DNA from 4 places in the Exiguobacterium sp. GL_137 genome. Region 1 is predicted to be linked to each of the others. Evidence: riboswitches for the same ligand, from Rfam matches in the RefSeq annotation. Region 1 holds a riboswitch; each other region holds the start of a gene.

Evidence for each region. A riboswitch is a leader RNA that binds a small molecule or an ion and turns the genes downstream of it on or off. The one in region 1 is predicted to bind S-adenosylmethionine.
Region 2: it holds a riboswitch for S-adenosylmethionine, as region 1 does, so the genes downstream of both, AC3IRK_RS14005 (alpha/beta hydrolase) here and AC3IRK_RS15280 (LLM class flavin-dependent oxidoreductase) in region 1, are expected to answer to the same signal.
Region 3: it holds a riboswitch for S-adenosylmethionine, as region 1 does, so the genes downstream of both, AC3IRK_RS12220 (methionine ABC transporter ATP-binding protein) here and AC3IRK_RS15280 (LLM class flavin-dependent oxidoreductase) in region 1, are expected to answer to the same signal.
Region 4: it holds a riboswitch for S-adenosylmethionine, as region 1 does, so the genes downstream of both, mtnK (S-methyl-5-thioribose kinase) here and AC3IRK_RS15280 (LLM class flavin-dependent oxidoreductase) in region 1, are expected to answer to the same signal.

What each region holds. Positions count from the first base shown of each region.
Region 1 is NZ_CM174406.1:2,937,188-2,944,817, reverse strand. It holds gene AC3IRK_RS15310 (nitroreductase family protein) at 1-541, opposite strand, end outside; gene AC3IRK_RS15305 (MarR family winged helix-turn-helix transcriptional regulator) at 557-1,012, opposite strand; gene AC3IRK_RS15300 (YczE/YyaS/YitT family protein) at 1,162-1,830, opposite strand; gene AC3IRK_RS15295 (DUF817 domain-containing protein) at 1,982-2,761, shown strand; gene AC3IRK_RS15290 (DUF2325 domain-containing protein) at 2,852-4,120, shown strand; gene AC3IRK_RS15285 (DUF975 family protein) at 4,188-4,826, shown strand; SAM riboswitch class I at 4,945-5,050, shown strand; gene AC3IRK_RS15280 (LLM class flavin-dependent oxidoreductase) at 5,124-6,182, shown strand; gene AC3IRK_RS15275 (ATP-grasp domain-containing protein) at 6,179-7,126, shown strand; gene AC3IRK_RS15270 (hypothetical protein) at 7,229-7,630, shown strand, end outside.
Region 2 is NZ_CM174406.1:2,700,848-2,708,477, reverse strand. It holds gene AC3IRK_RS14035 (SDR family NAD(P)-dependent oxidoreductase) at 1-67, opposite strand, end outside; gene AC3IRK_RS14030 (C40 family peptidase) at 140-823, opposite strand; gene rho (transcription termination factor Rho) at 1,184-2,548, shown strand; gene AC3IRK_RS14020 (type B 50S ribosomal protein L31) at 2,646-2,891, shown strand; gene AC3IRK_RS14015 (DedA family protein) at 2,927-3,577, opposite strand; gene AC3IRK_RS14010 (thymidine kinase) at 3,755-4,375, shown strand; gene AC3IRK_RS14005 (alpha/beta hydrolase) at 4,443-5,201, opposite strand; SAM riboswitch class I at 5,264-5,367, opposite strand; SAM riboswitch class I at 5,617-5,720, shown strand; gene AC3IRK_RS14000 (methionine ABC transporter ATP-binding protein) at 5,807-6,838, shown strand; gene AC3IRK_RS13995 (methionine ABC transporter permease) at 6,828-7,478, shown strand; gene AC3IRK_RS13990 (MetQ/NlpA family ABC transporter substrate-binding protein) at 7,512-7,630, shown strand, end outside.
Region 3 is NZ_CM174406.1:2,327,471-2,335,100, forward strand. It holds gene AC3IRK_RS12205 (MDR family MFS transporter) at 1-380, opposite strand, end outside; gene AC3IRK_RS12210 (MetQ/NlpA family ABC transporter substrate-binding protein) at 454-1,290, opposite strand; gene AC3IRK_RS12215 (methionine ABC transporter permease) at 1,324-1,989, opposite strand; gene AC3IRK_RS12220 (methionine ABC transporter ATP-binding protein) at 1,986-3,008, opposite strand; SAM riboswitch class I at 3,089-3,194, opposite strand; gene AC3IRK_RS12225 (bifunctional cystathionine gamma-lyase/homocysteine desulfhydrase) at 3,254-4,420, opposite strand; gene AC3IRK_RS12230 (PLP-dependent cysteine synthase family protein) at 4,413-5,336, opposite strand; gene AC3IRK_RS12235 (S-ribosylhomocysteine lyase) at 5,333-5,797, opposite strand; gene AC3IRK_RS12240 (class I SAM-dependent methyltransferase) at 5,801-6,439, opposite strand; gene AC3IRK_RS12245 (thioredoxin family protein) at 6,989-7,267, opposite strand; gene gcvH (glycine cleavage system protein GcvH) at 7,369-7,630, opposite strand, start outside.
Region 4 is NZ_CM174406.1:427,697-435,326, reverse strand. It holds gene AC3IRK_RS02365 (sugar ABC transporter substrate-binding protein) at 1-552, opposite strand, end outside; gene mtnA (S-methyl-5-thioribose-1-phosphate isomerase) at 572-1,621, opposite strand; gene mtnK (S-methyl-5-thioribose kinase) at 1,618-2,787, opposite strand; SAM riboswitch class I at 2,866-2,968, opposite strand; SAM riboswitch class I at 3,177-3,278, shown strand; gene AC3IRK_RS02350 (2,3-diketo-5-methylthiopentyl-1-phosphate enolase) at 3,359-4,549, shown strand; gene AC3IRK_RS02345 (2-hydroxy-3-keto-5-methylthiopentenyl-1-phosphate phosphatase) at 4,546-5,205, shown strand; gene AC3IRK_RS02340 (methylthioribulose 1-phosphate dehydratase) at 5,202-5,822, shown strand; gene AC3IRK_RS02335 (1,2-dihydroxy-3-keto-5-methylthiopentene dioxygenase) at 5,838-6,377, shown strand; gene AC3IRK_RS02330 (arsinothricin resistance N-acetyltransferase ArsN1 family A) at 6,520-7,029, shown strand; gene AC3IRK_RS02325 (MBL fold metallo-hydrolase) at 7,098-7,630, shown strand, end outside.

The sequences.
Region 1 (7,630 bases):
AACGGTCTTTTTCCATGCCAAACGCTTCAGCGATTTGATCTTTTTCGTAACCGCCGATTGGGTTCGTGTCGTAACCATGCGCCCGGGCAACGAGCATTAATTGCATCGAGACGAGACCTGAGTCGATCAAGATGCTGTCTTTGAGTGCGCTGGCCGGTACGCTTTCGTACATACCTTGAATCGCCGGTACTTGACGATCGCGGACTTCTTGCGGCATGAGTCCTTGTGCGACTGCTGTATCGTAGATATTTTCAAGTTGATCAATCGCCTTCATGTCACCGAAAACTGCGATGACAGCAGATGATGATTCAACTTGAACCTGGTTGAACTTAGCGAGTGGAGCAAGCGTCGCTTTCCCTTCTGCACTGTCGATGACGAGGAAACGCCATGGCTGCATGTTGACAGAAGACGGAGCGAGTGTCGCTTCTTCAAGGATCTGTGTCATTTCTTCTTTTGAAATCTTGACGTTTGTGTCGTAGTTACGGATCGAGCGGCGTCCTTTAACGATTTCCATGAAATCAGTCGTAGTTTGTGTAGTCATTTGAAAGTCTCCTTTTTAGTTAACGGTTGTTTTAGGTAAGGTGAGGGCATTTGTTTCAATACGTTGGATCATCTGTGCCAGCTGGTGTTGTTCGTCTGCCGTGAATCCTTCAAGCAGCTGTTCGAGGAATTCATCTTTTTGCTGACGTAACCGGGTAATCCGGGTCGCACCTTCTGGCGTCAGTGAAACGAGAATGACGCGGTTATCTGTTGCAGAACGGACCCGTTCAATCATCCCGTTCGTTTCGAGATGTTTTAAGTGTCGTGTTACCGCTGCATTATCAACGTTAACCCGTTGTTGCAACTCTTTTTGACTAATGGTCGCATCGACCTCGAGTTGGGCTAATAGGTCCATGCGGGTTTGGCTGAAGCCGTCCGTACAGAGGTCAAATTTTTGAGCAATCGTCTTATTGACAGAGACGAGTGCATAAATCAGTCGTCCTTTTTCAGTACAGGAAATACTCAAGTTCATCACATCCTTCCCTTCGTTCGAAAAATCCTTGACGTATCAAAGATTGATATGTAAACGAATATAACGTGTCTACTTTCATGACGCAACTAATATGCTTCATCCACAAAAAAAGATACCATTTCCTGTGAAATGGTATCGAGTCAGACGACTTAACTGATTTTTTGTTGTTTCCGGGGAATCGTTCCGGCATCAATCGCAGCAATCATCCGGCGGAAATGCCCCAACCAAAATTGAAGGAACGGGCCGATCAGGAAAATCGATAAGATCGTTCCGAAGAACACGGGTCCTCCAAGCAGCCAACCGATGCCGCAAGCGGTGATTTCCATGAATGTCCGCATCATCCGGATGGACGTACCGAACCGTTCAGCGAGCGTCAGTGTCAGTCCGTCCCGCGGCCCGGCACCGTACCCGACAGCAACATACAGCCCCGCTCCCATCCCGATGATGAAGATGCCGGCAATCAGCCAAAGCGTGTTCTGCCACAGGGAAGAAAATGAGGGCAGGAGACCTGAACCAAGAACAAGATTCATGAACACCCCGACGAAAATCGCGTTGACGAGTGTGCCGACCTGGGGTGTGATCCGGTCGAGCAAGTATTTGACGAACACCAATAACAATCCGACAAGAAGGATGATTGTCCCAACGGAAAACGGTGTTTTATTTTGAAGACCAAGGTGAAGAACGTCCCAGGTCGAGACGCCGAGTTGTGCCGTGATCATCATCGATGAACCGACAGCGAGTAAAAAAAGGCCAAATAAAAATAATGCCCATTTCAGGACAGAACGTAACAGCCAAGACGTGTGAATGGTCTGCTTCATGAATGGAAGACACCTCGTTTCAAAATCAAATTGATTCATTAACTGTACCATGTTTGATGGAGGAAACTAAAGGAAATCCGATATTTTCCATCCTGAGATGGAGGGAATCCGTCCTGCTTATCCGTATACTGATAAAAAAGGAGGTCAGTCGATGCGAAAAATCCGCCATTTGATCCGTTTTACATATCTTGAAGCCATCTGTTGTGTGTTCCCGGTCGCGATTTTCTTGGCGCTTGCGACATCCCGCTATCTACCGGCGGAACCGATTGCCCGTTATGATTTGCTCTTGATCTGGTGTCTCCTCGTTCAAATCGTTTTACTTATCACGCGTTATGAATCAAAGGAAGAGTTTAAATTGATTTTAATTTTCCATGCGATTGGACTTGGACTTGAGCTGTTTAAAGTCCAGGTCGGATCCTGGAGTTATCCGGAAGATGCCTTCAGCAAAGTATTTGGTGTTCCGCTTTATGCCGGCTTCATGTATGCGAGTGTCGCCAGTTACATCTGCCAGGCATTTCGCCGTTTTGATCTCCGCATTACACAGTTTCCCCGGCCGCTGTTTGCTTTAGCGACTGGTCTGCTCGTGTACGCTAACTTTTTTACCCATCATTGGTTGTTTGATTTTCGTTGGATTTTGATGGGGATTGTCGCTCTCATCTTTTATAAGTCCTGGGTCTATTTTCGTCTGGATGAGACTGTCTACCGGATGCCGCTCGTTCTTTCGTTTGGTCTGATTGCCTGGTTTATCTGGCTGGCGGAAAATATCGTGACCTTTTTTAAGGGTTGGGTGTATCCGAATCAGCAGGATGGATGGGAGCTGGTCGACTTCGGGAAATTATCGTCCTGGTTTTTACTTGTCATCATCACGATTTTGATTGTTTCCGTCGAAAAATACCGGCTCGGTGATCCGTCAATCGAAATCAAATCATAACCTTATCAAAAAAATAACCCGGTCTTTTTTTGACCAACCTACACGAAAGTCCCTTGCTATAGTTGAAAAAAAGCAAAGGGGTTGTTGAAGATGATGCAACAGATCGTGGAACGGGCGAAGACGTTAGTCGCCGGTAAAATGAAAGTAGTCGAAACGGTGGAAGAATGGGACCTCCTGCTCGAGGAAATCCGGGGAATCGATGAATGGGTGCAGATGTCGCGTTACTATACACCTTCTGAAAATTTGGACTTCACGTGGAGCAATCCAGAAGAAGACATATCAATCAAGCAACCTGTCGTTCCTCCTGTACAAATCACTCCTGTCATCGAACAACGTTACGCCTATACGTTCGTCCGTGAATTAAAAGGTGGTTCTTTACGGGAATGGCCGAACAGTCACATCTCGGAAACAGAGATCCGGCAATGGAATCTCGAACATGGAATGGAAATCCGGGTCCAAGTCGTACATCAGGACGTACGCCGGACGACACTTGAAGTGATGGATGTTGTCGCGACTGACCGGATGAAGCCACTGTCGGAACGAATCGTTTTTGAAAAATGTATCGTTAAAAACCACGGTATCATTGAATCGACGGTCGAAGGACCATTAAAGGATGAGACGGGTAAGTCTTTTTATTACGCCACACCGGTTGAAGACATGCGCTTTTTCCATCTGAAAGAAGGACAGCTCGTCGATCTCGTCATGTGGAAAGGTCGTCCGGAAACACTGACGATTGCCTGGAAATATGCGTTCCAATATCAAGAGCCGACGGTACAACTGTTGGAGACGTCAAACAATTCAACAGCACCAGTGCCACCATCAGTTGAAACAGCCAACGCCAGATCCATCGTCAAAAAGTCGGGACGCTATCTGAAGCAAATGAAACGAAAGCCGAAATTGAAACAAGAACGGAAAACGCGCCGGATTCGTGAAAAGAAATCCCAACCGTTGACACCACTCGTCACGACGTCCGTACCGGGGCAGCCCATCGACTTCGTGGATAAAAAACCACTTGATTTTGCACCGTTTGAAGGCATGCGGCTGGTCATCGTCGGCAATGAACAGCAAGCACCGGTCTACCGGACGTTTTTCGAAAAAACAGGAATCGAGCTGATTCATCTGTCGGGTGATGCCCAATCTGCGAAAAAGATTGCCAGTCTCGCGAAAAAGACCGATGCCATCGTCGTCGTCACAAGCCGGGTGTCCCATGCCGCTTCTGCACACGTCATCGCGCAGGCGAAGAAACATGATATTCCGTTTGCGATGGAACGGCTCGACGGACGACGTTCTTTGTATACGGCATGCCAGCGCCAACTTGAAAAAGCACGCTTAAATCAGTTAAAAACAGGAAAATCCTGAAAAAAGATGAAACTCCTCTCTTCATGAGCCGTAAATAAGGATAGAACTTATTTTGAGGAGGATCTCCATGATTAAAGAATTAAAATTATCCGCCCGTGAAGCGCTCAGTGGTCGCTGGGTCTTCATGGCACTTATGTTTTTACTGTTTCTCATCATTCAAAGTATTCCAACGATGTTTTCTTCTGATGCGAATGAAGATATTCAAGCGATTGATTTCATCGGTTTTTTACTGAACATTCTCTTGCTTCCACTTGCGATCGGTTGGACATGGCTTGCGATGTCTGTCGCTCGAAAAGAACAGGCAAAAATCGTTGATTTATTTGAGCCATACAAAATTTTCTTAAAGGCGGTCGGTCTTTCGATTGTCCAAAGTATTTTCCTTGGTTTATGGTTCTTACTATTTATCATCCCGGGTATCATCAAGTCATTTTCGTATCTAATGACGTTTTATATTTTACGAGATGAACCTTCAATCGGCATTTTGGATGCGATTACACGTTCGCGCCAAATGATGGACGGACATAAGATGGAAGCGTTCATGCTCGTCCTCTCATTCATTGGTTGGTTCCTGCTCGGATTGATTACCATCGGAATCGCTTTCCTATGGGTTGGCCCATACTTCAGCGTCACGCTTGCAAAATTCTATGACCGGATCCGCGGCGAAGAAGCACCCATCGAACAATCGACATTTGTTGCCCCATATTAAGACAATGAGGATGAGAGCCCGGCTCTCGTCCTTTTTTAATACTGTTATTAATTCCGATTGGAAAACAAGGTTTAATGGTTGCTTTACTCTGCTAAAAAGTGTACGATAATTCCAATAATTCTTATCAAGAGAAGTCGAGGGACTGGCCCGAAGACACTTCAGCAACCCCGCTAGCAGCGGAAGGTGCTACTTCCTAAAGGAATCTTTTCCTTTACAGATAAGAGCAGACATGATTAATCCGTCGCTCTTTTCGATTTTCGAGAAGAGCGACTTTTTTTTACAAGGGGGATATGACGGATGGAGTATGGATTTTGGTTACCGATTTTTGGCGGATGGTTACGGAATGTCGAAGACGAACAGATGCCGGCGACATTCGATTATGCGAAACAGGTCGCACAAACGGCTGAACAAATCGGGTTTTCAACGACCTTGATTGCGGAATTGAACTTAAATGACATCAAAGGACTTGAAGCACCAAGTCTTGAAGCCTGGACGACGGCAGCGGCGATTGCCGCGACGACGGAACGACTGGAAATCATGACAGCGGTCCGTCCGGGGTTCCATAATCCGGCGACGACCGCGAAGATGGCAGCAAACATCGATCAACTTAGCAACGGGCGCTTTACGTTAAACGTCGTCTCTGCCTGGTGGGAAGAAGAAGCGCGGCAATACAACGGGATCTTCACAGCTCACGACGAACGCTACGCGCGGACGGAAGAGTTTGTCACGATCATGAAAGGATTATGGGCAGATGCTTCGCCGTACAGCTTCGACGGGAACTACTATACGCTCGAGAAGACGCAACTGCATCCGAAGCCGGTTCAACGACCGGGCATCAAGTTGTACGCAGGCGGGGAAAGTGAAGCCGGCAAACAAACCATCGTCAATCATTGTGACGCTTATGTCATGCACGGCGGAACAGTGGAAGAAGTGTCCGTTAAGATTGAGGATATGAAGGCGCGCCGACAAGCGACAGGGCAACCGCCGCTTGAAAGTTTTGGATTGGCTGCTTATATCATCTGCCGCGATACGGAAGAAGAGGCTATTCAAGAATGGCAACGAATTACGGACGTCAAGGAAGACAGTGCCGGATACGCCGGGTACGACGACTTCGTCAGCAAATCACAACTCGAACAGCAGGTAAAACGGAACGATTATTCGGTCTCGAACCGCGGACTCCGTCCTGATTTGATTGGAACACCGGAACAGATTGCGGAACGGATTCTTGCGTTTGAGCAGGTGGGTGTCTCCTTATTATTACTTCAATTTTCACCACAACTGGAAGAAATGGAACGCTTCGCGCGCGACGTCATGCCGCTTGTCGAAGAAAAACGAAAGGTAGGTCAAATCAAATGACAAAAATTCATATCTTACACGAAAACCAGGAATGGACGGACCATTTAATTAAACGACTCGAGGAACTGGAGTTGCCGTATGAACAGTGGCATCTCGATGAAGGACAGGTCCCGCTTGATGAAGTCCCGCCAGAAGGCGTCTTCTACAGCCGGATGAGTGCATCGTCGCATACGCGCGGGCACCGCTACGCCCCGGAACTGACGGAAGGGGTACTCGCGTGGCTAGAGGAACACGACCGGACTGTCTTTAACGGAACCCGTGCCTTACGTCTTGAAGTGAGTAAAATCAATCAGTATACGGCCCTTCGAAAAGCCGGTATCCGGGTTCCGAAAACGACAGCTGCCGTCGGGCGTGATCAAATCGTCGAAGCGGCGAAAAACATCGGCGTGTCCTCGTTTATCACGAAACACAACCGTGCCGGAAAAGGACTCGGCGTTCAGTTGTTCCATTCGATCGAAGCACTTGAGACATATCTTGATGGACCAACGTTTGATGAACCGGTCGACGGGATCACACTGATTCAAGAATATATCCAGGCACCGGAACCGTACATCACGCGCTGTGAGTTCGTCGGCGGGAAGTTTGTTTATGCTGTCCAGGTCGACACGTCAGAAGGATTTGAACTGTGCCCGGCAGATGCCTGTGTCATTGACGACTTGTTCTGCCCGGTCGGTGAAGAGGCCCCACAAACACCGATGAAGTTTAAAGTCGTCGACGGATTTAATGATCCGATCATTCAAAAGTATGAAGCCTTCCTGCAAGCGAACCAGATCGCGGTCGCCGGCATCGAGTTCATCAAGGATGCGGATGGAACAATCTATACGTATGACGTCAATACGAATACGAATTACAATTCAGACGCGGAAGCAGCTGCCGGTAAGTTCGGCATGCTCGAACTGGCGAAGTTCCTCGGTGCGGCCCTTGAACGTCAGACTGTAAAATAATCATCACGGACCGATTAAAATAAGCCAAATACCCTGCATGTGTGTAGTCTGAAGTTAGAACTGCACACATCAGGGTATTTTTCAGTAAAAGGAGGTGTTGGGATGGTAACGTGGCATGAAGAAAAGAGACTGGATGTTCCAATCGAGGAAGCCTGGCATATCTTTGATCACGATCGGTTACAACGCCTGATTCCAGGTGTCGTCCAGCACGATGTGATCGAACGGAAACCGGGTGTCATCGGTTCGACATACCGGCAAACGTATATGCAGGGGAATCGCCTCGAGACATATATCGTGACGGATCTTGCCTATACAAATCAACCGGATTTCAAACAAAATACGATTGGATTTACGCTTGCCAAAATCTTTAAACTCGAGATGACCTTTACGTTGAAGCGGCTCGACGAAAAAAGTTGTCAGCTGATTTATACCGGGAAAAACGAAGGGGCGAATTTCGTCGGACGAAGCCTGCTGTCGCTTGGCGGCGAACGGGAAACGGAAAAA
Region 2 (7,630 bases), 240 kb from region 1:
CTTTTGTTGCATAGTAGACGCTCATGAAAGGACCGCCGTGGAAAGAAGAGGTCGAAGCAATCTGAATGATCCGTCCTCCTTATGTAATAGGGTAGAAAAAAAGCGATCGAGCCGATGCTCAACCGCTTGGTTTGTTCAATTATAGGTATGAACCCGCGCCGACAAGGCGTGAACCCCAGTAACCTGATTTGAAGCTTGAGTACTTAACGCCACCTGTTTCTGAGTTCACCATGCTTGTTTTGCTTGTTGCCATACCGACGTGTTGAATGCCGCTACCGTGTGAGAAGAAAACAAGATCTCCAGGTTGAACGTTTGAGACACTTACTTTTCTAGAAGAAGAATATTGTGAAGAAGACGTACGTGGCAATGTTTTGCCCGCTGCTTTTTTGTAGACGTAGCTTGTGAAACCAGAGCAGTCAAATCCACGAGTTGTCGTTCCGCCCCATACATAAGGAGTTCCTTTATGTTTAGCTGCTTCGCTTAGAAGGCGTGTACGTGTTGAAGATGAAGTTGTTGATTTTTTAGCCGTTGAAGTAGAAGACTTGTATGTTTTCGTATACTGTGTAGAAACATAACGTGTTTTTCCACCGTATGAAATTTTAGTCCAGCTGCCTGATTTACCTTTGTATGTAAATGTTTGGCCTGCGTTTACTTTACCAACGATGCTTGCTTTTGTAGAAGGACCCGTCCGAACACGTAATCCGCTGTCTGTGATTTTAACTTTCGTTACTGTAGAAGCTGCCTCAACCTTATCTGTTCCCACTGATGCAAATCCTGAAACCACTAATGCTGCCGTTGCGACCGATGCTAGAAAACGTTTCATATGTGAAATCCTCCATGTCATTTTAAAGTAGTTTTGAAAACCGAGTTATATGATGTATCTCATTAAGTGTTTGTTTAAGCAGTTTGCCTTACAACTGTGTAAGTTTTTCTCTGCACGATTATCTTAGCATGCGGAGACATGAAAACGTTTTTTCAGTTCCGCTACAAAACATGACGTTTTTGTAACATAACTGCAATAATATACTCGAATATTACAAAGAAGAAATTCCCATTTCTTAAATCACGACGAAATGGATGAAATGTGATACCTTTAATTCACGAAGAATATACAACATGATCATCGCACCATGATGATTACATCCTTTGCTCCTGAATTTATACGAAGAATAGGTGAATGCATATGCCAACTGAAAAAACTGACAAACCAGAACGTTCCTATACACTCGCTCAACTCAGCAACCTGACATTAAAAGATTTATATGAGATTGCAAAAACAAAAAACGTACCACAGTACCGAGAGGCGCGTAAGCGTGAATTGATGTTCAAGATTCTTAAAGCGCAAGCAGAGTCCACCGGTCTTTATTTCCTCGAAGGGGTACTCGAAGTTATCCCCGGAAACCCACAAATGCAAAATGATGGCGGCTTCGGCTTCCTTCGTCCTATCAACTATTCGCAATCCTCTGAAGATATCTACATCGCCGCCTCACAAATCCGCCGCTTTAATCTCCGTAACGGAGACGTCGTGACTGGAAAAGTCCGGCCGCCAAAAGAAAATGAACGGTTCCAAGGTCTTTTAAGTGTGGAAGCCGTCAATGGAGAAGCACCGGATACGGCGCGCAATCGTCTGTTCTTCCCGGCATTGACACCGATCTATCCAGATCGTCTGATGCGTCTTGAGACAGAACCGCGTCATTTGTCGGTCCGGGTGATGGATATGATTGCCCCGGTTGGATTTGGCCAACGCGGTTTGATTGTCGCGCCGCCAAAAGCAGGTAAGACTTCTCTATTAAAAGAAATCGCCAATTCGATCCAGGTGAATCATCCGGATGTTGAATTGATTATTCTGTTGATTGACGAACGGCCGGAAGAAGTGACGGACATCGAACGTTCTGTCCCCGGAGCGGATGTCGTCAGTTCAACGTTTGACGAAACACCGGACAACCACGTCCGGATTTCGGAACTTGTCCTTGAGCGGGCGATGCGTCTCGTCGAACATAAAAAAGATGTCGTTATTTTAATGGACTCGATTACACGGTTGACGCGGGCTTATAACTTAACTGTTCCGCAAAGCGGTCGGACATTGTCCGGAGGGATTGACCCGGCAGCCTTCCACAAACCGAAACGCTTTTTCGGTGCCGCCCGGAATATCGAACACGGTGGCAGTCTGACGATTCTTGCGACGGCACTCGTCGAAACCGGTTCACGGATGGATGATGTCATCTATGAAGAGTTTAAAGGAACCGGCAATATGGAACTGCATCTGGACCGGAAATTATCCGAGCGCCGGATCTTCCCGGCCATCGATATCCGGAAATCCGGAACACGGAAAGAAGAGTTGCTGTTACCGCAAGATCAGCTCGATGCCTTGTGGACGATCCGCCGGACGATGAACGAGTCCAATGAGTTCGTCGACAGCTTCTTACGCAAGATTCGGGACACGAAAAATAACGAAGAATTTTTTGTCGAACTGGAGAAAGAAAAGAAGAAACCCGTACGGCGCGCACCTGTTAAACCACGTGTGACGAAAACCGACACAACGACTTGAAAATAGGTATTGCGGGACATGAAAAAATCGTTTAGTATAGGAAGGTAACTTACTCTGGCTCAGCAAATGAACCAGGGCGGAAGGAGAGAAAACAACCATGAAACAAGGAATTCACCCAAACTACAACAAAGTTGTATTTATGGACTCAACTACTGAGTACAAATTCTTGACTGGTTCTACACGTTCTTCGAACGAGACAATCACTTGGGAAGATGGAAACGAGTACCCACTCATCCGTGTGGATGTGTCTTCGGACTCGCACCCATTCTACACTGGTCGTCAAAAGTTCAACGCTGCAGACGGTCGTGTCGATCGCTTCAACAAAAAATACGGCCGCAAGTAATTGCGACTTCAGTATTAAAAAACAGCCTGTCTCCATTACTGGAGCAGGCTGTTTTTGTATAGACAGAACTTGGCACGGTACGCCAAATACGTTTTTAAAACGAAGGATAGACCGATTCCACCGGCAGCACCAATCAGATACGGAAGTGTATCCGGATTGTTCGCAAAATGTTCGAGTAAAAGACTGAAGGAAAAATGACGACCTAGGAAATAACCTGCTCCTAAAAAGACACTGATCCAAATTAAAGCACCGGTATAGGCATAAGTAACGAAGATCCGGAACGGCATTTTCGAGACGCCGGCAAAAAAAGCGGACAGTTGCCGGAGACCGGGTATGTAATAACCGATGATTAAAACCGTTTTTCCGTAACGTAAAAATCCGGCTTCTGCTTTGAAAATATGTTTTTCAGAAATACGTAACTTCGGAGCCATTCGATGGAGCAACGGCATTCCAAGTTTCAGACCGAGCACATAGCTGATTGTCATTCCGATACAACTGCCGGCATAGGCAGCAAAAATTGTCCCGACGAGCGGCAAATCACCATGATGCATCCAGAATCCTGACATGACGAGTAACGTCTCGTCTGGAACCGGAAGACCGACGATTCCACCGGCCAGAAGAATTGCGAGTCCGAACGCTCCATATTGATGGAGGACTTCATGTAATATGTGATGAATCGGAGTCACCTTCCTTCAAAGAAACTTCTCTTTCAGTGTACAGGAAATACATACCAGTTGAAATGAGAAGATGAAGAAAGTGGCGAATTTGGCAAGGGTTTTTGATTTTTAGAAGTCAATCCTTTTTCTCAATTTAGATTCGGGCTATACTCGTTAAAGTGACTAATTTAGAGGACGGTGTTTACGATGATGCATGTGATCAATCAATATGGTTGGATTGAAGTGATTTGCGGAAGTATGTTTTCCGGTAAGTCAGAAGAACTGATCCGTCGTGTCAGACGGGCACAGTATGGAAAGTTACCGGTTCAAGTGTTCAAGCCGGCAATCGATGACCGGTATCATGAAGAGCATGTCGTGTCGCATATCGGCAACTCGGTCATTGCGATTCCGATGGCGACGAGCCGTGATGTCTATGCAGCAGTGGCGGAAGAGACGCAAATCGTCGCGATTGACGAAGTTCAATTTTTTGACGATGAGATTGTCGCAGTCATCGAAGCACTGGCTCAAGATGGCAAACGCGTTATTTGTGCGGGACTCGATCAGGATTTTCGGGCCGAGCCATTCGGCAAGATGCCTGAATTACTGGCACGTGCGGAATTCGTGACGAAATTACAGGCGATTTGTCTGTCATGCGGAGATCCGGCGTCACGGACACAACGATTGATTGACGGGAAGCCGGCAAACTACAATGATCCAATCATTCTCGTCGGGGCGTCTGAATCCTATGAACCGCGTTGCCGTCATTGTCATCAAGTTCCGGGCAAACCGCAACCGTTACAGGAATGGAAAAAACAACAGCAAAATTGAGAATAGACGATTTGAAAAAGTGAACGATTCTTTGGCCTCACGGCCGGGAATCGTTCGCTTTTTTTTATCAACCGGTTCGTGTCAACCGGCTGAACTGTTCGATGAATTGTAAGGTCTCACGGACAATCGTCTTTTGATCATGGTCAAGCGTCGCGACATGGTACGAGTCGAGCAGACAATAACTGCGTTTATCTGTTGACCCAATCGTCCGGTACAAATAATCGGAACAGGCCGGCGGGACGACGTGATCCTCAGAAGAATATAAAATAAGTGTCGGAATTTGAATCGTCGCTAAGTGTAGTCGCGTGTCATCAATGAGTCGTAACAGTTCTGAAGCACAAACGGCGGGGACAAGATCATAGATGATTTCAAAAGCGGGCTGCTTGATATCAGGGGTGCTTTCCGGCAGATAGACAGGACAATCAGTGAAGGATAAGGCTTCGTAAGCAGGGACGGACAAGGCGGCATTGATCGTGATGATTCCTGCAATCGGGAGACCTTCAGCGGCAAGTGACAGGGCAAGTGTCGCCCCCATCGATTGTCCGACGATGAAGATCGATTCGCACCGTCTGGCTAACTGTTCGAAGCCGTCACGCAAGCTCTGTTTCCAGTCATCTGCCGTCGTCGCTTCGAATTCCAGGACATCGGTCCCATGACCGTGCAGGCGAGGCGCATAGACGGAGAAACCTTGTTCTGCGAACTGTTCTCCTACAGCCCGAACGCTTTGCGGCGTTGCGTTAAAACCATGACAGAGCAAAATGCCGACGGATCCGCGTCCTAAGGAAAAGGCTTCCGCACCCGGTATAACAGGATAAACCATACTCATCATCTCGTCCTCCATTTCAAAAATAAAAACCCGTTTGGCTTTGGACGCAAACGAGTTTCTCGTGTGTATCATCCAAAGCAACCGCTTTGCTGGTCGGAGCACCTTGCATAACAGCAGGTTGCCGTGGAGTCCTAGAGCCAGGTCTCTCGTCCACTCTTGATATATCGTATAGGAATTGTCGGATTAATCATTGAGAAGATGATAGCATTGGCGGAAATGAATTGTCAAACCCTCTTGAACAGGCGTCAAAATTCAGACAACGATCCAGTTTGTCCCGGGACAACAATCGATATGGGTCATATGGTTTATTTTTGAAAATATGGTTGACCTTTAAAAGATCTTTCTGTAGTGTAAAAATTAGTTTTACGACATAAGTTCAACCGGCAACAACACACATACGAATTTCATACCGCAACACTTATCCAGAGAGGTGGAGGGACTGGCCCTACGAAACCTCGGCAACAGACTCATTATGAGCACTGTGCCAATTCCATCAGACAATTGTCTGAGAGATGAGTCGAGTGGATTCTGCCATTGTGCGGATCCAGGTCTCTTCTTGTTTCTTAAGAAGAGACCTTTTTTGTATTTTAAAGGGGGAACAAGTGGTGATTACATTCAAAAATGTAAAAAAAATCTATGAAACAAAGGAACAATCGATTGCTGCGCTGAACGGGGTCGATCTTGAAATCCGAAAGGGAGAAATCTTCGGTGTCATCGGTTTCAGTGGAGCCGGTAAAAGTTCCTTATTACGATGCGTCAACCTGCTTGAACGGCCGACATCGGGCAGTGTGACGGTCGATTGCCAAGATTTGACGACGCTCTCGGCGAAACAGTTACGGGAAGCCAAACAACACATCGGGATGATTTTTCAGCACTTCAATCTGCTGGATTCGAATACGGTTTTTGCGAACGTCGCAAAACCCCTTGTCTTAAAAGGTGTCAAAAAAGACGAGGTCCATCGGCGGGTCAATGAACTGCTGGATTTCGTCGACTTGGCGGATAAGGCCGATCATTATCCGGACCAGTTATCGGGCGGACAGAAACAACGGGTCGGGATTGCCCGGGCACTTGCCACCCAGCCGTCCGTCCTGTTGTGTGACGAAGCGACCTCGGCGCTTGATCCGCAGACGACACAACACATATTACGCCTGCTGAAACAAATCAATCAGGAATACGGCATCACGATCTTACTGATTACCCATGAGATGGGTGTCATCCGTGAGATTTGTGACCGGGTTGCCGTCATCGAAGCCGGCAAGTTGATTGAATCAGGTACCGTATTCGACGTCTTTTCGAACCCCCAGACGGCGACGGCAAAAAACTTTGTCCGTTCCGTCATGCAGGATGAGATTCCGGCGTCGGTTCAAAAAGTCATCGATCAACGGGATGCCGGGCACCATATCTACAAAATCAACTTCCTCGGGGCAGGGACCGGACAACCGCTTTTATCGCAAGTCGCGAAACGGTTTGATGTCGACCTCAACATCCTGCACGGCAGCATCGCGGAACTGCAAAACATTCCGTTTGGCAGTCTGCTTGTTGAACTGATCGGTGATGCGGCGGAAATCAAACGGGCACTGCATTACATCGATCAATCGGATGTCGTCGTCGAGGAGGTGCTCGCAGATGCTGGTTAACTATACGGATATTTGGACCGCTTTTTTGCAAACGATGACGATGGTCGGACTGTCGTTACTCTTTTCAACATTGATTGGTTTACCGCTCGGCATCCTGCTTGTCGTGACACGAAAAGGAGCATTGCTCGAACAAATCCCCTTCTTCAATCTCTTAAGCAGTATCGTCAACATCTTCCGGTCCATTCCGTTCATTATTTTGCTCGTCGCGATCATTCCGCTGACCCGCTTGATTGTCGGATCGTCGATCGGGACGCAGGCAGCGATTGTTCCGCTCGTCTTTTATGCGGCACCGTACATCGCCCGCCTGATTGAAAGTTCATTGCTCGAAGTCGACACCGGTGTCTTGGAGGCGGCAGAAGCGATGGGGGCGACACCGCTGCAGACGATTTTCCGTTTCCTCTTGCCGGAAGCCCTCAGCTCGCTTGTCCTGAACCTGACGATTGCGACAATCGGCTTGATCGGGGCATCGGCAATGGCCGGGGCAATCGGCGGCGGGGGACTGGGTGACTTGGCGATCACGTACGGCTACCAACGGTTTGATACGACCGTCATGATCATCACGGTCGGGATTCTCGTCATTTTGGTTCAAGGGTTACAGACAACAGGCAACCTGTTGGCACGAAAAATTCGGAGACACTAAAAAAACATAGAACAGATAAGGGAGAGATGGATGATGAAAAAAGGATTAGCGATTGGTGCAGCATTGACGACGGTATTGTTTGCGGGATGTGCCGCTTCCGGAGAAGAAGATCAAAAGACGGTGAAACTTGGCGTCAGCGGTTCTGACACCCA
Region 3 (7,630 bases), 610 kb from region 1:
GTCGTATCACTGATCAACGCCCGGGCCGACGGTTCGAAGACGGACCGGAACACTCCGTTCAGAGCACTTAAGACGAAAAACGCCCAAAACGTCTCGACTTGTGCCAGTCCGATAAAGACGAGCACGAAACCAAACGTTCCGCTGAGCATCATCGTCCGCCGGCCATAGCGGTCGGATAATGTCCCACCGACGAAACTCATGACGAGACTGGCGATGGCCGAAATACTGAGAATCCAACCGACGTCGACCGGGCTGAACTTCAGGACGACCGATAAGTAAATCGCAAAAAACGGCATCGTGATGAAAGTCCCGAGCCGGGCAAAAAATGTCCCGAGCAAAACCCCGACCGTCAATGGATGAAGCTGTTTCAAACGTTGCATGGAAATCCCCCTTTCGCACAAAAAAACAATGCATCCTTCCATTATATAGGAAGAATGCATTGAATGAAGCAACTTATTTACTGACCGGAACGACGGCCCCTTTGTATTCTTTCGTGATCCAATCTTGGTTCTTTTTCTCGTGGAGAATATCGAGTAATGTCGTGACACGTTTGTCTTTTTCATCGCCGTCACGTGTGACGATGATGTTGACGTACGGTGAAGACTCGTCTTCAAGTGCAATCGTATCTTTCAACGGGTTTAAGCCGTTATCGATCGCATAGTTCGTGTTGATCAAGACAGCATCGCCTTCGTTGTTTTTGTAGGCTTGCGGTAAGAGTGATGCTTCGATGTTTGTTTTGAACTTGATGTTTTTCGGATTTTCTGCGATGTCGTTGAGCTGGGCATCGGTTGTTTTACCGTCTTTTAGTTTGATCAGTCCTTCGTTTTGAAGGAACGTCAAGACACGTCCTCGTTCTGCGACGTTTGAGCTCGTCAAGATTGTTGCGCCTTTTGGCAATTCATCCAACGACTTGTATTTTTTAGAATAAACGCCGAGTGGTTCAACGTGAACGCCGCCGGCACTTGCAAATTTGTAGTCTTTGTTTTCTTTTTCCTGTTGCTCAAGGTACGGCACGTGTTGGAAATAGTTCGCATCGATTTCTTTTTCAGCCAATGCTTTGTTCGGAAGAACATAATCCTGGAACTTCTTGATTTCGAGTTTATAGCCTTTTGCTTCGTATTCTTTTTGAACGTGCTCGAGAATTTCAGCGTGGGGAACGTTTGACGCCCCGATGACGAGTGTTTTTGATTCACCGCTGCCTGACGAAGAAGATTCTTCTCCGCATGCCGCGAGGCTGATTGCTAAGACCGATACGGCTGCTGTGCCGACGAATTTTTTCCAAAGTTTCATGAATGATTCCTCCCAAGTTAAATAAAATAGGTCTTACCGTTTATCGATGGCTTTGACGAGCAGGTCACCAATAATTTGAATGATGAAGACGATGACGAGAATCAACAACGTCGCGATGACGGTGATGTTATTTTGTGAGCGCTGGAATCCTTCGATGAAGGCCATATCGCCCAGTCCACCACCACCGGCTAACCCGGCCATTGCCGTGTAACCGACGAGTGCGACGAGTGTGACGGTGATCCCGGATACGATTGCCGGAAGAGCTTCCGGAATCAGGACTTTATAGATGATTTGGAACTTCGTTGCGCCCATCGATTCGGCTGCCTCGATGACACCCTTATCGACTTCACGAAGAGCCAGTTCGACCATCCGGCCGTAAAACGGTGCTGCACCTAGAATTAACGCAGGTAGCGCAGCCGTTGGTCCTAAGAATGATCCGACGATGATTTTCGTAATCGGAATCAACAGGATCAATAGGATAATAAACGGGATTGAGCGGAAGATATTGACTAAAAAGCTGAGCACGGAATACAGTGCCCGGTTCTTAAACAACAGATCTTCGTTTGTCGCATATAACAACAGACCGATCGCCAGTCCGAGGACGAACGTCGCGAGTCCTGCAACAGCCGTCATATAGACGGTACTGCGGGTTGCTTCCCAAACCATATCCCAATCCACATCTGTAAAAAATGTACTCATCGGTGATCCACCTCCACTTCAACGTCACTCGCTTGAAGTTTGGCGATGACCGCTTGTGCTTCCTGTTCCGACCCGAGCAGCTGAATGAACAGCGTTCCGAGTGCCCCGTCCTGCGTCTGTCCGACGTTTCCGCCGATGATATTGAATAATAAGTTCGAGTCTTTCATGACTTCGGCCAGGATCGGACTTTCCGCCGTCGAACCGACGAACGTCAGCTGGACGATTTTTCCGGTCGGGTAGCGTTCGCGTAATTTCGCAAACGTCAATTCGTTTTCAGATGGTGACGTCAATTGTTTGACGAACTCTTTTGTCATCGCCTGTTTCGGGTGACGGAACACTTCTGCGACCGGTCCCTGTTCGACGATTTTCCCGGCTTCCATGACGGCAACCCGGTGACAGATTTTCTGAATGACGTGCATCTCATGTGTGATCAAGACGATTGTCAGTTTTAATTTTTTGTTGATGTCGACAAGCAACTCGAGGATCGAGTCCGTCGTTTTCGGATCCAGCGCACTGGTCGCTTCGTCACAGAGTAAGACATCCGGGTTGGATGCCAGTGCCCGGGCAATCCCGACCCGTTGTTTTTGTCCACCTGACAGTTGCGACGGGTAAGCACCTTCGCGTCCGTCGAGTCCGACGAGTTGAATCAGTTCGGCGACCCGTTCTTTACGGCGGGCTTTCGGATAACCGCCGAGCTCAAGCGGGAACATGATGTTTTCTTCGACTGTCCGTGACCAAAGCAGATTAAAGTGCTGGAATACCATTGAGACGTTTTTGCGGACGCCACGTAATTCTTTTGGTTTGAGCGTCGTCATTTCGACACCGTCGATTTGAATCGAGCCGCTCGTCGGTGCCTCCAGCATGTTCAGCAAACGAATCAGTGTTGATTTCCCTGCCCCTGAATAACCGATTATTCCAAAAATTTCACCGCGCTCGATTGACAAGTCGACATTGACGACGGCTTCAACCGATCCGCGCTTCGAACGATAAATCTTTCCTACATCCTGTAAGCGAATCAATACGGTCCCTCCTAAATATAAAAAAAGTGCGCACGTTTTAGAGCAAACGCGCGCACTTTTTCAGTACACAAAACCATTTGCTCTCATCTTGCAGACATTCGTCTGCTGGAATTAGCACCACTTCGGAATAAATTCCGCGGTTGCCGGGTTTCATCGGGCCAGTCCCTCCACCACTCTCGATAAGAGTTATCGGTATTTAGTTATTTTTAATATAATCTGAATATTAGCAGGGGTTATTTTGCTTGTCAAACAGTTTTTTCTGAAACCGGTTGAAGCAGGCTGAAAGCACGTGCCAAATCTTCTTTCAAGTCTTCCGCGTCCTCAAGACCTACGGAAATCCGAACGAGACCGTTCGTGATCCCGAGTTCTGCACGGCGCTCTGCCGGAATCGACGCATGTGTCATCCGTGCCGGGACAGAAATCAGACTTTCGACCGCACCAAGACTTTCAGCCAGTGTGAAGAAATGTGTCGCTTCGACGAGTTTCTCCGCATTTTCTGCTGAACCGACATCAAAGCTGATCATGCCGCCGAAACCGGTCGCTTGTTTTTGTTGTGTCGCGTGACCCGGATGTGATGCCAGTCCCGGATAAAAGATGTTTGAGACGACATCCTGTTCCTGTAAGAACTGAACGAGATCGTGTGACGTTTCTTCGATTGCATCCATCCGGATACCAAGCGTCCGTAAACCACGGACGAGCAAGAAGCTGTCCTGCGGTCCAAGAATACCGCCGGTCGAGTTTTGGATGAAATGAAGATCTTCTCCGAGCTCGTCGCTGTTGACGACGACGAGTCCGGCGACGACGTCCGAATGACCGCCGATGTATTTTGTCGCACTGTGCAAGACGATGTCTGCGCCGAGTGCGAGTGGTTGCTGCAGGTATGGTGTCGCAAACGTGTTGTCGACGACAAGTTTCAGGTTGTTGCGTTTTGCGATCTCAGAAACAGCTGCGATATCCGTCACTTTCAACAACGGGTTCGTTGGTGTTTCGACGTACAGCATCTTCGTGTTGTCTTGAACCGCAGCTTCCGTTGCAGCAAGATCCGTCGTATCGACGAATGTCACTTGGATGTTGAACTTTGGTAAGACACGTTGCATCAAACGGAACGTTCCGCCGTAGACGTCATCCGTCATGACAATATGGTCGCCTGACTCAAGCAGGTTGAATACGGCATGAATCGCTGCCATTCCTGATCCAAAGGCAAAACCACGTGCGCCGCCTTCAAGATCGGCGATCAATCGTTCGATGCTCGTCCGTGTCGGGTTTGCTGTCCGTGAATATTCGTAGCCTTCTTTTAGTTGACCGATTTTCTCTTGTTTGTACGTACTTGTCTGATAAATCGGAGGTGTAACGGCACCAGTTGCTCGATCGACGCCTGTTCCTCCATGAATCAATGCTGTCTTTTTACGCATGTGTCTCGTCCACCTTTTCAAAGATTTGTTGGCTTAAATACCGCTCGGCACTGTCGGCGAAGACGGTGACGATGGTACTGCCGGGAAAACGATGTGCCAGATCAAGTGCTGCTACGAGTGCTGCACCGGCTGAACTGCCGACGAGCAATCCTTCACGAGCCGCCAATTCATGGACTTTCGTGAAGGCATCATGATCCGAAACCGTATGAATTTCATCTACTAAGTCACGCGAGACGAGGCTTGGCCATTTGGCCGTCCCGATACCTTCCGTCTTATGCGGTCCGGCTGGTCCCCCGTTGAGGACCGAGCCTTCCGGTTCGACGATTGCACCTTTCGTCCCGAGACGTTCTTTTAAATAGGCCGCTGTTCCGGCAAACGTTCCGCCTGACCCGCATCCGGCAACGAACCAATCAATCTGATCCAGTTCCGCCATCAGCTCAGGACCAAGTGTCCGCTGATACGTGACCGGATTTTCTTCGTTTTCGAATTGAAGCGGAACATAGCTGTTCGGAATCGTTTGTCCGAGTTCTTTGGCTTTATCGATCGCGCCCTGCATATCGAGCTCAGTCGGTGTGTTGACGACAGTCGCGCCGAGTGCCCGCATCAACGTCTGTTTCTCCTGGCTGAACTTTTCCGGAACGACACAGATGACCTGTAAATCATACTTTTTGGCGGCGAGCGCTAAACCGATGCCGGTGTTGCCGGCAGTCGGTTCGATGATCGTTCCACCTGGTGTCACATATCCCTGTTCGATCGCGGCATCAACGAGTTGAATGCCCAGGCGGTCTTTGACGCTGCCCCCAGGGTTCATCCATTCGAGCTTCGCCAAAATCCGCGTACCAGCAGGCAAATCGAATGAAGTAATCTCGTAGAGCGGCGTATTTCCGACGAGGTCGCGGACTGATTTCGCGATCATCCGAAGACGATGTCCCATTCATCACGACCGGCAAGCATTTTCTCGGCATAGTGCTTCGCTCCTTTAAGGTCGTGGGCGCTTGCGAATCCGCATTGGACTTCATTTTGCGCTGGAATTTCTTCTGCTGCTAAGACGTCTTTTAATGTTTTCTCAACAAGCTCGCTCATTTTTTCGACCGAATCGAAGTTCATCATCGCCATGTAGAAACCAGTCTGGCATCCCATTGGCGAGACATCGATGACATCGTCCGAGTAGTTGCGGATGTTTTCCGCAAGTAAATGTTCGAGTGTATGCATTGCACGCATCGGCATTTGCTCAACGTTTGGTTGCGTGAAGCGGATGTCGTATTTAACGACTTGATCGACTTTACCGTCTTTGTATCCGGCAACGCGAATATATGGTGCTTTGACTTTCGTATGATCCAGGTTAAAGCTTTCTACGTTCATTTTTTTAAGTGTCATGATTTATTCCCCCATTTTCTCGGCTTCTACGAGCCAGACGAAGTGATTGTATTGTGTAAATGAAACATCAAACCCGCGTGACGCAAAAATCTGTTCCATCACCGGAATCAGTGGATAAAACTCACGTTCCAAATCTTCCGCCAGTCCGTTAAATCCTTGTGCTTTCGCTTCAGCAATCGTTTGTAAGCGGGCTTCTTCCGAAACAAACATCGTATCGGCATAAACGATTTTTCCGTCGTGCGGCAAAATCTTCGCCATCAAATCAACAGCTTCTCCCTTTTCCTCATCCGTCAGATGATGAAACGCATACGTCGAAACAAAGCTTTTCGCATCATCTGCCGTAAACGACAGGAAATGTCCGTCCTGCACCGGAAGTTCCGGAATCTTGTTGATGAGAATATCACGCATCTCCGGACTCGGTTCGACGGCGAGGACATGATCATGTCGCTCCAGCAACCGTTGCGTCAGGTTACCGGTTCCTGCACCAAACTCAACAACCGGTGAGAGAGCTTTCGTTGCGACCGTATCTAATATTTCTTCATAACGACGAAAGACTTCTTTGTACTCCGGATCATGCCCCGTTACCGTGTCGTCGTATGTTGACGCCCACTCTGTAAAAACATCCATAAAACGTACTGTCATGCCTGTTCGTCCTCCGTATCTCTCTTTTAATTCCGACTAATCGGATATGAATTAAAGTAATTTACCTTAATCGCATTGTAGCAGGGACATTTACGAATGGCAAGACGACTGCTTTAAATTCTTTTGAAAACAAAAAAAAGGCGCTGCCGGAGAACCGGCAACACGAATAATGTGGTTAGAAATGCCACGAAGGAAAACCCAGCTCTGACACGAACTTCTTCGTTCGTCGTATCAGAGGGCGGCGCCTTTTCGATATATCAGTTGAACTGGACTCCCATGACAGATCTCCTGCTCGAATCCCGAATTGTTTCCTTGCGCCGCTTCGTCTTTGGGGGACGACTTAAGGGGAGACAAGCAAACAACACAGGATTTTTTTGAACGGTTCTGGAATGAAAAACAACAGCCAACTCATATCTCTGCCAGACTTCCTATAAAAGCATTTCTAGAAGTTGATATGAATATACCATTCATAATTTAGCATTGTCAATGAATTATTGTAAATATTCCGACAATTTAGCGTAAAGAGAAATCTCAGACGGATTTCTCTTGTTACTCGGCACAGAATGCGAAGACATTTTGAACCGATTGAAAAGCGTAAAGCCTTGATACGACTTGATTCTCTTCAATTTTTAACAATGCCGGCACACTCATGACCTGCGCTTGCTCTAAAAAGTCCGGAATGAAGTTTCCGTTTGCCTGCACGATCCATTCTTCCTCTTTCGTCGCTTCGACGATCTCAAGCATCCGACTGGCGATGGCGCATGTCCCACACATCGGTGCATAGACATACAAAAAACCGTTTTCCGGGACTTGTGTGACTTCTTTCATCCGTTCCACTCCCCCTCTGTTTTGTTTTATCTTGTGCCAGTATACAGAAAAAAAGACGACGAGGAAACGATATCGTTTCCTTGCCGCCTTTTCCGTAAGTATTACTCGTTAATCATCGATTTGTAAGCAGCTGCGTCCATTAACGCTTCTACTTGTGCATCATCTTCGATTTCGATATCAACCATCCAGGCACCTTCGAATGGTGATTCGTTGACGAGTTCCGGGGAATCAGACAGTGACTCATTGATGGCAACGACTTTCCCTGAAATCGGTGCGTACAATTCGGATACCGTTTTAACCGATTCAACTGAACCAAACGGCTCGTTGGCAGAAATCGTATCGCCGACTTCTGGTAATTCGACG
Region 4 (7,630 bases), 520 kb from region 1:
ACGGCGGTCAAGCGGGGCAAATCCCGGACCGAACCACAGTTTGATGACCCGGACCGGCTGATCGTCTTTGACTTTCGTTACTTCATCGAGTGAAAGCTGTGCCAGTTTATGATCATCCTGGAACGTTTCCGTGATGCCTTTTAACGTCTGGTCCTTTTTCTTTGTCACTGTATCGAACGTCACGACTTTGATCCCTTTGTCGATCGCCGGTTTGATCATGTCGTAGGCATAATCCTCTTTTCCGTGCGAGATAATCAGTCCGTCATAATCCTGTTGGACGGCTTGGGCGACGAGTTCCTTGAATTTGACGTCATTGCCTTCCGAGATGAACGTGTTAACCTGAAAACCGAGCGCTTCCCCTTCCGAACGAGCTCCGTCCAAAAACTGTTTCGTATGGTCATCGGATGCCAGATTGCGGATGACGGCAATTTTGACGTCTCCCTGGACACTTTCCGGTACACCACTGATTTTTTTCGTCGGTGTCGCTTCGCTATTGGCGCAAGCAGCCAGCAAGACCGCCGGTGCAAGTACCGCAAATGCTAATTTTTTCATTTCGATCTCCCCAGTCTGTTTAACGTATTTGTTGTCCGATTGTCTGCTCGATCGTTTCGACGGACGGATGCTTGATGACTCCCAGTTCCGTAATGATTGCCGTGATCAATTCGTGCGGTGTCACGTCAAACGCCGGATTAAAGACGGCCACACCGGCCGGCGCCGTTGCTTTCCCTGCGAATTGCGTCACTTCACGGGCATCGCGTTCTTCAATCTCAATCTCGTCTCCCGACAAGCTCGTCAAATCAAAGGTCGAAAGGGGTGCCGCGACATAAAACGGAATCCCGAAAGCACGGGCCAGTAATGCCAGTTGAAACGTCCCGATTTTATTCGCGGTATCCCCGTTTCGGGTAATCCGGTCGGCACCGACGATGATGGCGGTGATGTTTTTTTCTTTGATGGTATGGGCGACCATATTATCGGTAATCAAGGTCACGTCAATACCGGCCCGTTGCAGTTCCCATGTCGTCAGACGCGCTCCCTGCAGTAACGGCCGCGTTTCCGATGCATAAACGGAGAGCAGAATTTCCTGTTCTTTCGCGAGATAAAACGGGGCGAGTGCCGTCCCGTAAGCCGCTGTCGCAATCGATCCGGCATTACAAATCGTCAGAACCCGGTCACCGGACTCAAATAATTCCAATGCGTGGATCCCGATTTGCCGGGATGTCTTGGCATCCGTTTCATACAGTTCGAGCGCCTTTTGTTCCAACCGTTTTGGTAACTCGGCAAGCGCCGTACTCGAGACAATAATTTGATTCAGCTCATCAAGCACGTTCCGCAAATTGACCGCCGTCGGCCGGGTTGCGAGCAATTGGGCCGACACCGTCAACAGTTCTTGTTTCGCTTCAGAAAGTGACCCTGTCGTCCGGCGGAATGCTTCCTGCACAAGGATGAAGCCGCCGAACAGGCTGATGGCCGGGGCACCGCGGACACGTAATTGTTTGATGGCGTCAATCGCTTGCGCCAAGTCATGGATAACCTCGTATCGTTCTTCTTCCGGGAGCCGGGTCTGATCCAAAATCGTCACCGTCCCGTTGTCATAGATGATGCTTTGGACGAATTGGCTCATCGGCTGAGTTCCTCCGTCAAATCGAAGTTCCGTAAATCGGTGAACGTCTTGCATTCGGTCCGGCGTTTGATCAATGCCACTCCAAGACGTAACGCATGACGTTTCCGCTCAAGTCGTTCCCCCGCGTCCGTGATGTTCTCGAGGTCCGCAACCGGTGCCAATCCAATCGTCCGCCGAATCAACTCACAACCGGCAAAGCCCAGTGCGTCCTGTAAAATCGTACTGAGGACATCGTCGACAAGTCCGCCCGCCGAACGGAACGGCTCTACCGCTTCGCGTTCCCATAATGCTTTGAACGTCGACGCAAAGGTCAGCCAAAACGTATCGATATCCTTCACCCGTCCATCCCGTAACTCGGCATAGTTTGGATACGCGGCAAAGCAGAGATGGGCGATGAATTGTCCGACATCAAAACCAAACGGTCCGTAAAAGGCGAACTCGGGATCGATGACTTTCGTTTCATCGGCTGAAGCAAAAATACTTCCGGTATGTAAGTCACCGTGCAATAATGCATCACCTTTTGTGATGAACAGTGTTTCCAGTTTCGCGACTTCGCGTTTCAGTTCTGCATCCTGCCATAACCGAACCGCTTCCGCTTCGAGGCCTGCTTCAATCGCATTCGTTTCCGCATCATAAAACGGGTCTGTGAAGATCAATTTTTCCGTGATATCACAGAGATCCGGATTGTAGTAGTTCCGCGCCACTTGTTTTTTCGCGACCGGTCCAAGCGCAAAATCCGACGTATAAAACAGTGTCCGCGCCAGGTACGAACCGATGTGTTCCGCGAGTAACGGATACTTTTCCCCTTCGAGCAAGCCGGTCCGGGCGATCGTCAAATGCGACAAATCCTCCATCACCGTAAACGCTTCTTCCTTGCTCGCATGGTAGACGTGCGGAACGAAAGGAACAGCGACTTTTGCGAATTCTTTTAAGGCCGATTGTTCAATCCAGGCCCGTTCGAGCGACAGCGGCCAGCTTTCCCCGACGACTTTCGCATATGGCAACGCCTGCTTTAAAATCAGCCGTTTTTCTCCTTCCTGAATCCGGAAAACGAGATTTAAATTCCCGTCCCCGATCTCTTCTGCCGTCACCGGTTCATTGCCGATTAATCCGAGTGTCCGGACCCGTTCAATCGCGTCCTGTACTGTAAATGCTTGGTATCCCATTCTGGTTTCCTCCTTGTTGATCACACGAAAAAACGCCTCTTTTCGTCAAAGAAAAGAGGCGCGGCAGAATACTCCGTCCTCTTATCTCTCAGACGAATGTCTGTTGGATGTAGCACCGTGCCGGATGGTCGGTTGCTGCGGCGTCTTCGGGCCAATTCCCTCTGCCAACTCACGATAAGAGTCATATGTAGTTGTCATGTGATTTGATGTTGATTTGAATACTACGTGCGTTGCTGGCCGTCTGTCAATTCCAATTTTTAGTGAAACGGATTCAAAAACGGAACCGTCTATAGAAGAAGTATTTTCAAAAAAATAAATTTTCAAAATATAGTTTGACAAGTGATGGATCTCATGTAAAAATTGCAATTAGATTTCACAATTTCATCCAATTCTTATCAAGAGCAGACGGAGGGACGAGCCCTACGATGTCGCAGCAACCGACCACTTGGCACGGTGCTAATTCTTGCAGCTAATACGCTGACAGATAAGAGTCCACGCGCAATTTTTCATGGTCTCTTGTCATTGACGAGGGACCATTTTTGTATTTTTCAATAAGGGAGAGACGATTCATATGGCGTACATTACCGCAACATACCAACTCGGAACGACTGATCAGTTGCCGAAACGGGCAGAGCAAATCGCGCTCGGTCTGACGGTCGGTTCATGGACCGATTTAAATCACTTGGAACAACAACAACTGGAATCCTTTAAAGGACAGGTCGTCCATACAGAAGAACATGACGGCAAAGGTTACATTACGATCCGTTATCCGGAACACAACGTCTCACGGGACTTTTCCGCTATCTTAACGACGGTCTTCGGTAAACTGTCGCTCGATGGACAAATCAAGTTAACCGACTTACAGCTTCCCTCGTCATTCACGAACGACTTTCCCGGTGCCAAATTCGGGATTGAAGGAGTCCGTCAATTGATTCAGGTCCATGACCGTCCCCTGTTGATGAGCATATTTAAAGGAGTCATCGGACGGGACCTCGTCTTTTTACGGGAACAACTCGAAGCACAGCTCGCGGGCGGCATCGATCTCGTTAAAGATGATGAGATTCTATACGACAATCCGTTGACGCCGGCACTCGACCGGGCACGGATCGGACGGGAAGTCCTCGACGCCCATTATGAACGCACCGGCAAACGGGCGCTTTATGCAATTACGTTAAGCGGTCCCGTCTTCGGCTTGAAGGAACAGGCAAAACGCCTGATTGAAGCAGGTGCCACGGCCTTCCTGCTCAACACGTTTACATACGGACTCGATGTCCTGCGCGAGTTGGCTGCCGATGCGGACATTTCCGTCCCGATTTTTAATCACCCGGCCTTAAGCGGTGCCTTGATCGCAAGTCCTGAATACGGTATTTCGGCTCCTGTTCTGCTTGGAACGTTACCCCGACTGGCCGGTGCTGACTTGACATTGTTCCCGTCTCCCTATGGTAACGTTGCACTCGCCAAAGATTTGGCCCGCGGGATCGCCGTTGAAGCGACGCGAATCGGAGAAACGAAGACGATTCTGCCGGTTCCGTCCGCCGGCATCCATCCCGGCCTCGTCGCTCAGCTCGTCCGTGATTTCGGTACCGATTCGGTCATCAATGCCGGAGGCGGCGTTCACGGTCATCCGCAAGGGGCAGCGGCCGGTGTCCTTGCATTTCGTCAGGCGCTCGACGCCGCACTGACCGGAGAATCGCTGACAAGTGCCGCAACGCGGCAGGAAGAATTACGGGTCGCCCTTGACGCCTGGGGGATCACGAAATGACGACTCGGATTTTATGTGACTTCGACGGCACGGTGACGGAACACGACAACATCATCGCCTTGATGAAAGAGTTTGCCCCGCAAGAAGCATTTGAACCATTAAAAAAAGGTGTGCTCGACCGGTCGCTGTCGATCCGGTCCGGGGTTGGACAGATGTTCCGATTGTTGCCCTCAGATCGAAAACAGGAGTATATCGATTTTTTGATTAATCGGGCAGTCATCCGTCCCGGCTTCGACACCTTACTCGCCTTTGCCAAATCAAACGGAATCGACTTTGCGATTGTCAGCGGCGGAATTGACTTTTTTGTCCAACCGATTCTTGCCTGTTTACTGACAGATGAAACGATTTACTGCAACGGCAGTGACTTCAGTGAAGAGACGGTCCGGATTGAATGGCCACACGCTTGCGATGCGGCATGCAACAATCAATGCGGCTGTTGTAAAACGTCAATCGCCCGGAAGTTGAAGCAGGACGGCGATACGATCATCGCAATCGGCGATTCCGTGACGGATTTTGAACTGGCGAAAAAGGCTGATCACGTCTATGCCCGGGATTATCTGATAACACTCTGTGAACAGCACGGTATTCCCTATACGCCGTTTGAAACGTTTTATGACATCGTCAAACACTTACAGACCACGGGGGTGCATGCATGACATTCTTGAAACGATACGAAGAACTCCGCGCTATCAAGCAGGAGTTCGCCGCACGCGACTGGTTTCCCGGCACGAGCGGTAACCTCGCCATTCGAACGAACAGCAGTCCGACGGAATTTCTTGTGACGGCAAGCGGCAAAGATAAACGCCAGGACACGCCAGACGATTTCGTCCATGTTGACGCGACCGGTCAATTGATCGGCGAACAAAACGGACGTCCTTCCGCGGAGACGTTACTTCATGTCGAAGTTTTTAACCGGACGACGGCCGGCTGCTCGCTTCATGTCCATACCGTCGACAACAATGTCATTTCAGAACTCTACGGAGACCGCGGGGAAATCCGGTTTACCGGTCAGGAAATCATCAAGGCACTCGGCCGCTGGGAAGAAGATGCGGAAGTCGTCGTACCGGTTATTGCGAACCATGCGGATATCCCGACTCTTGCCGCAGTGTTTGCCAGGCATGTAAAAACGGAAAGCGGTGCCGTCCTGATTCGCAATCACGGGATCACCGTCTGGGCACCGACTGCCTTTGAAGCGAAAAAACAGTTGGAAGCCTTTGAATTTTTATTCAGCTACACGTTAAAACTGCAAACGTGCCGACAGGCGATTCATTAAAAGGAGGAATTTAAAATGGCAACAGTACTTTTCCAAAAGACAAACGAACGGTATACGGATCAAAACGAGGTTTCCGCTTTTCTTTCTTCACGTGGTGTCCTGTATGAACAATGGGATGTCTCGAAACTCCCGGCAGAACTGGTCGACACCTATACGCTGACGGACGCGGACAAACAAACGATTCTCGATACGTTCGAGCCGGAAATTACGGACGTCTCGGAACGCCGCGGCTACCAGACGGCCGATATCATCTCACTGTCCGATGCGACACCGAACTTAGATGAGTTGCTCGTCAACTTCCAGAAAGAGCACCACCATACGGATGACGAAGTCCGGTTCATCGTCAGCGGTCACGGCGTGTTTGCGATCCAGGACGACGAAGTCGGCTATTACAACATTGAACTGAACCCCGGAGATCTGATTTCCGTCCCCGTCAATACACGTCATTACTTCACACTACAGGACGATCGCCAAGTCGTTGCGGTCCGGATTTTCGTGACAACGGATGGTTGGGTTCCGATTTACGAAAAAAATCCGATCGAAACTACAAACTGAGGAAACATCCGAATAGCAGACGGCCCGGTCCATCCGGCTGTCTGTTTTTTTCTGCTCCATTCCTATCTTACAAACATACCGCTTGTTTTCGTTTCCTCCTATATAATGAAGAAAAGACTCTTTTGAATTGGAGGTCACGTGTATGATGATTCGTCCTGTCCAAGAAGCTGATTTACAAGACATCCTCGCCATCTATAACGAAGGCATCGAAGATCGGATCGCGACGCTTGAAACGGATACCAAGGAATTATCTTTCATGCAGGACTGGTATCAGGAACGGACACCCCGCTATGCCGGGTTTGTAGCGTATGAAGGAACGACGATCCTTGGCTTCATCTCACTTGACCCCTACAATCCGCGCCCCGTCTATCAATCGGTCGGTGAACTGTCGGTCTACATCACCCGGACCCACCGCGGACAAGGCATCGGGCGTCAACTGCTCCATGTCATTGAAGAACACGCGATTACGCAAGGGTTCCACAAGTTGATTCTGTTTACGTTTCCGTTTAACAGACTCGGTCAAAAACTGTACATCCGGTCCGGTTTCCGGATTGTCGGAACATTTAAGGAACAGGGTATGCTTAACGGGTATTATGTCGATGTCCTGGCGATGGAAAAATTGCTTCCGAAAACGATCGACGAGCAGATATGATTAGTCCGGCGTCTGAATGGGAAATGAACGAACAGTGAAACATTCCCAACCCGAAAGGAAGACTGCCTGTGGATATTCAACAGATCCGTAATGCGACACTCGTCGTCACTTATGCCAATCAAGTATTTTTAATCGATCCGTTTCTCGGTGAAAAAGGAACCTTACCGCCGTTTGGTCACACACCTAATGCCGTTCCGAACCCGCTCGTCGACTTACCGGTCGATATCGCGACGTTACTTGATCCGGACGCGATTTTCGTCACCCATCTGCATGCCGACCATTTTGACGAGACGGCAAAAGAAGTGTTACCGAAACAAATTCCGCTTTATGCACAAAATGAGTCGGATGCGGCCACGATCCGCGAAGCCGGGTTCACGAATGTATCTTCGTTTGAGAACGGACTGTCGCTCGGTGATATCCGTGTCTCCCATACGTCGGGACAACACGGTGTCGGTGAAATCGGTCAACGGATGGGTACGGTGTCCGGTCTCGTCTTGAAACATCCTGACGAACCGACGCTCTATATCACCGGTGACACGATTTGGTGTGATGAAGTCGCGAAGGCAATCGAACAACATGCGCCGGATATCATCATCGTCAA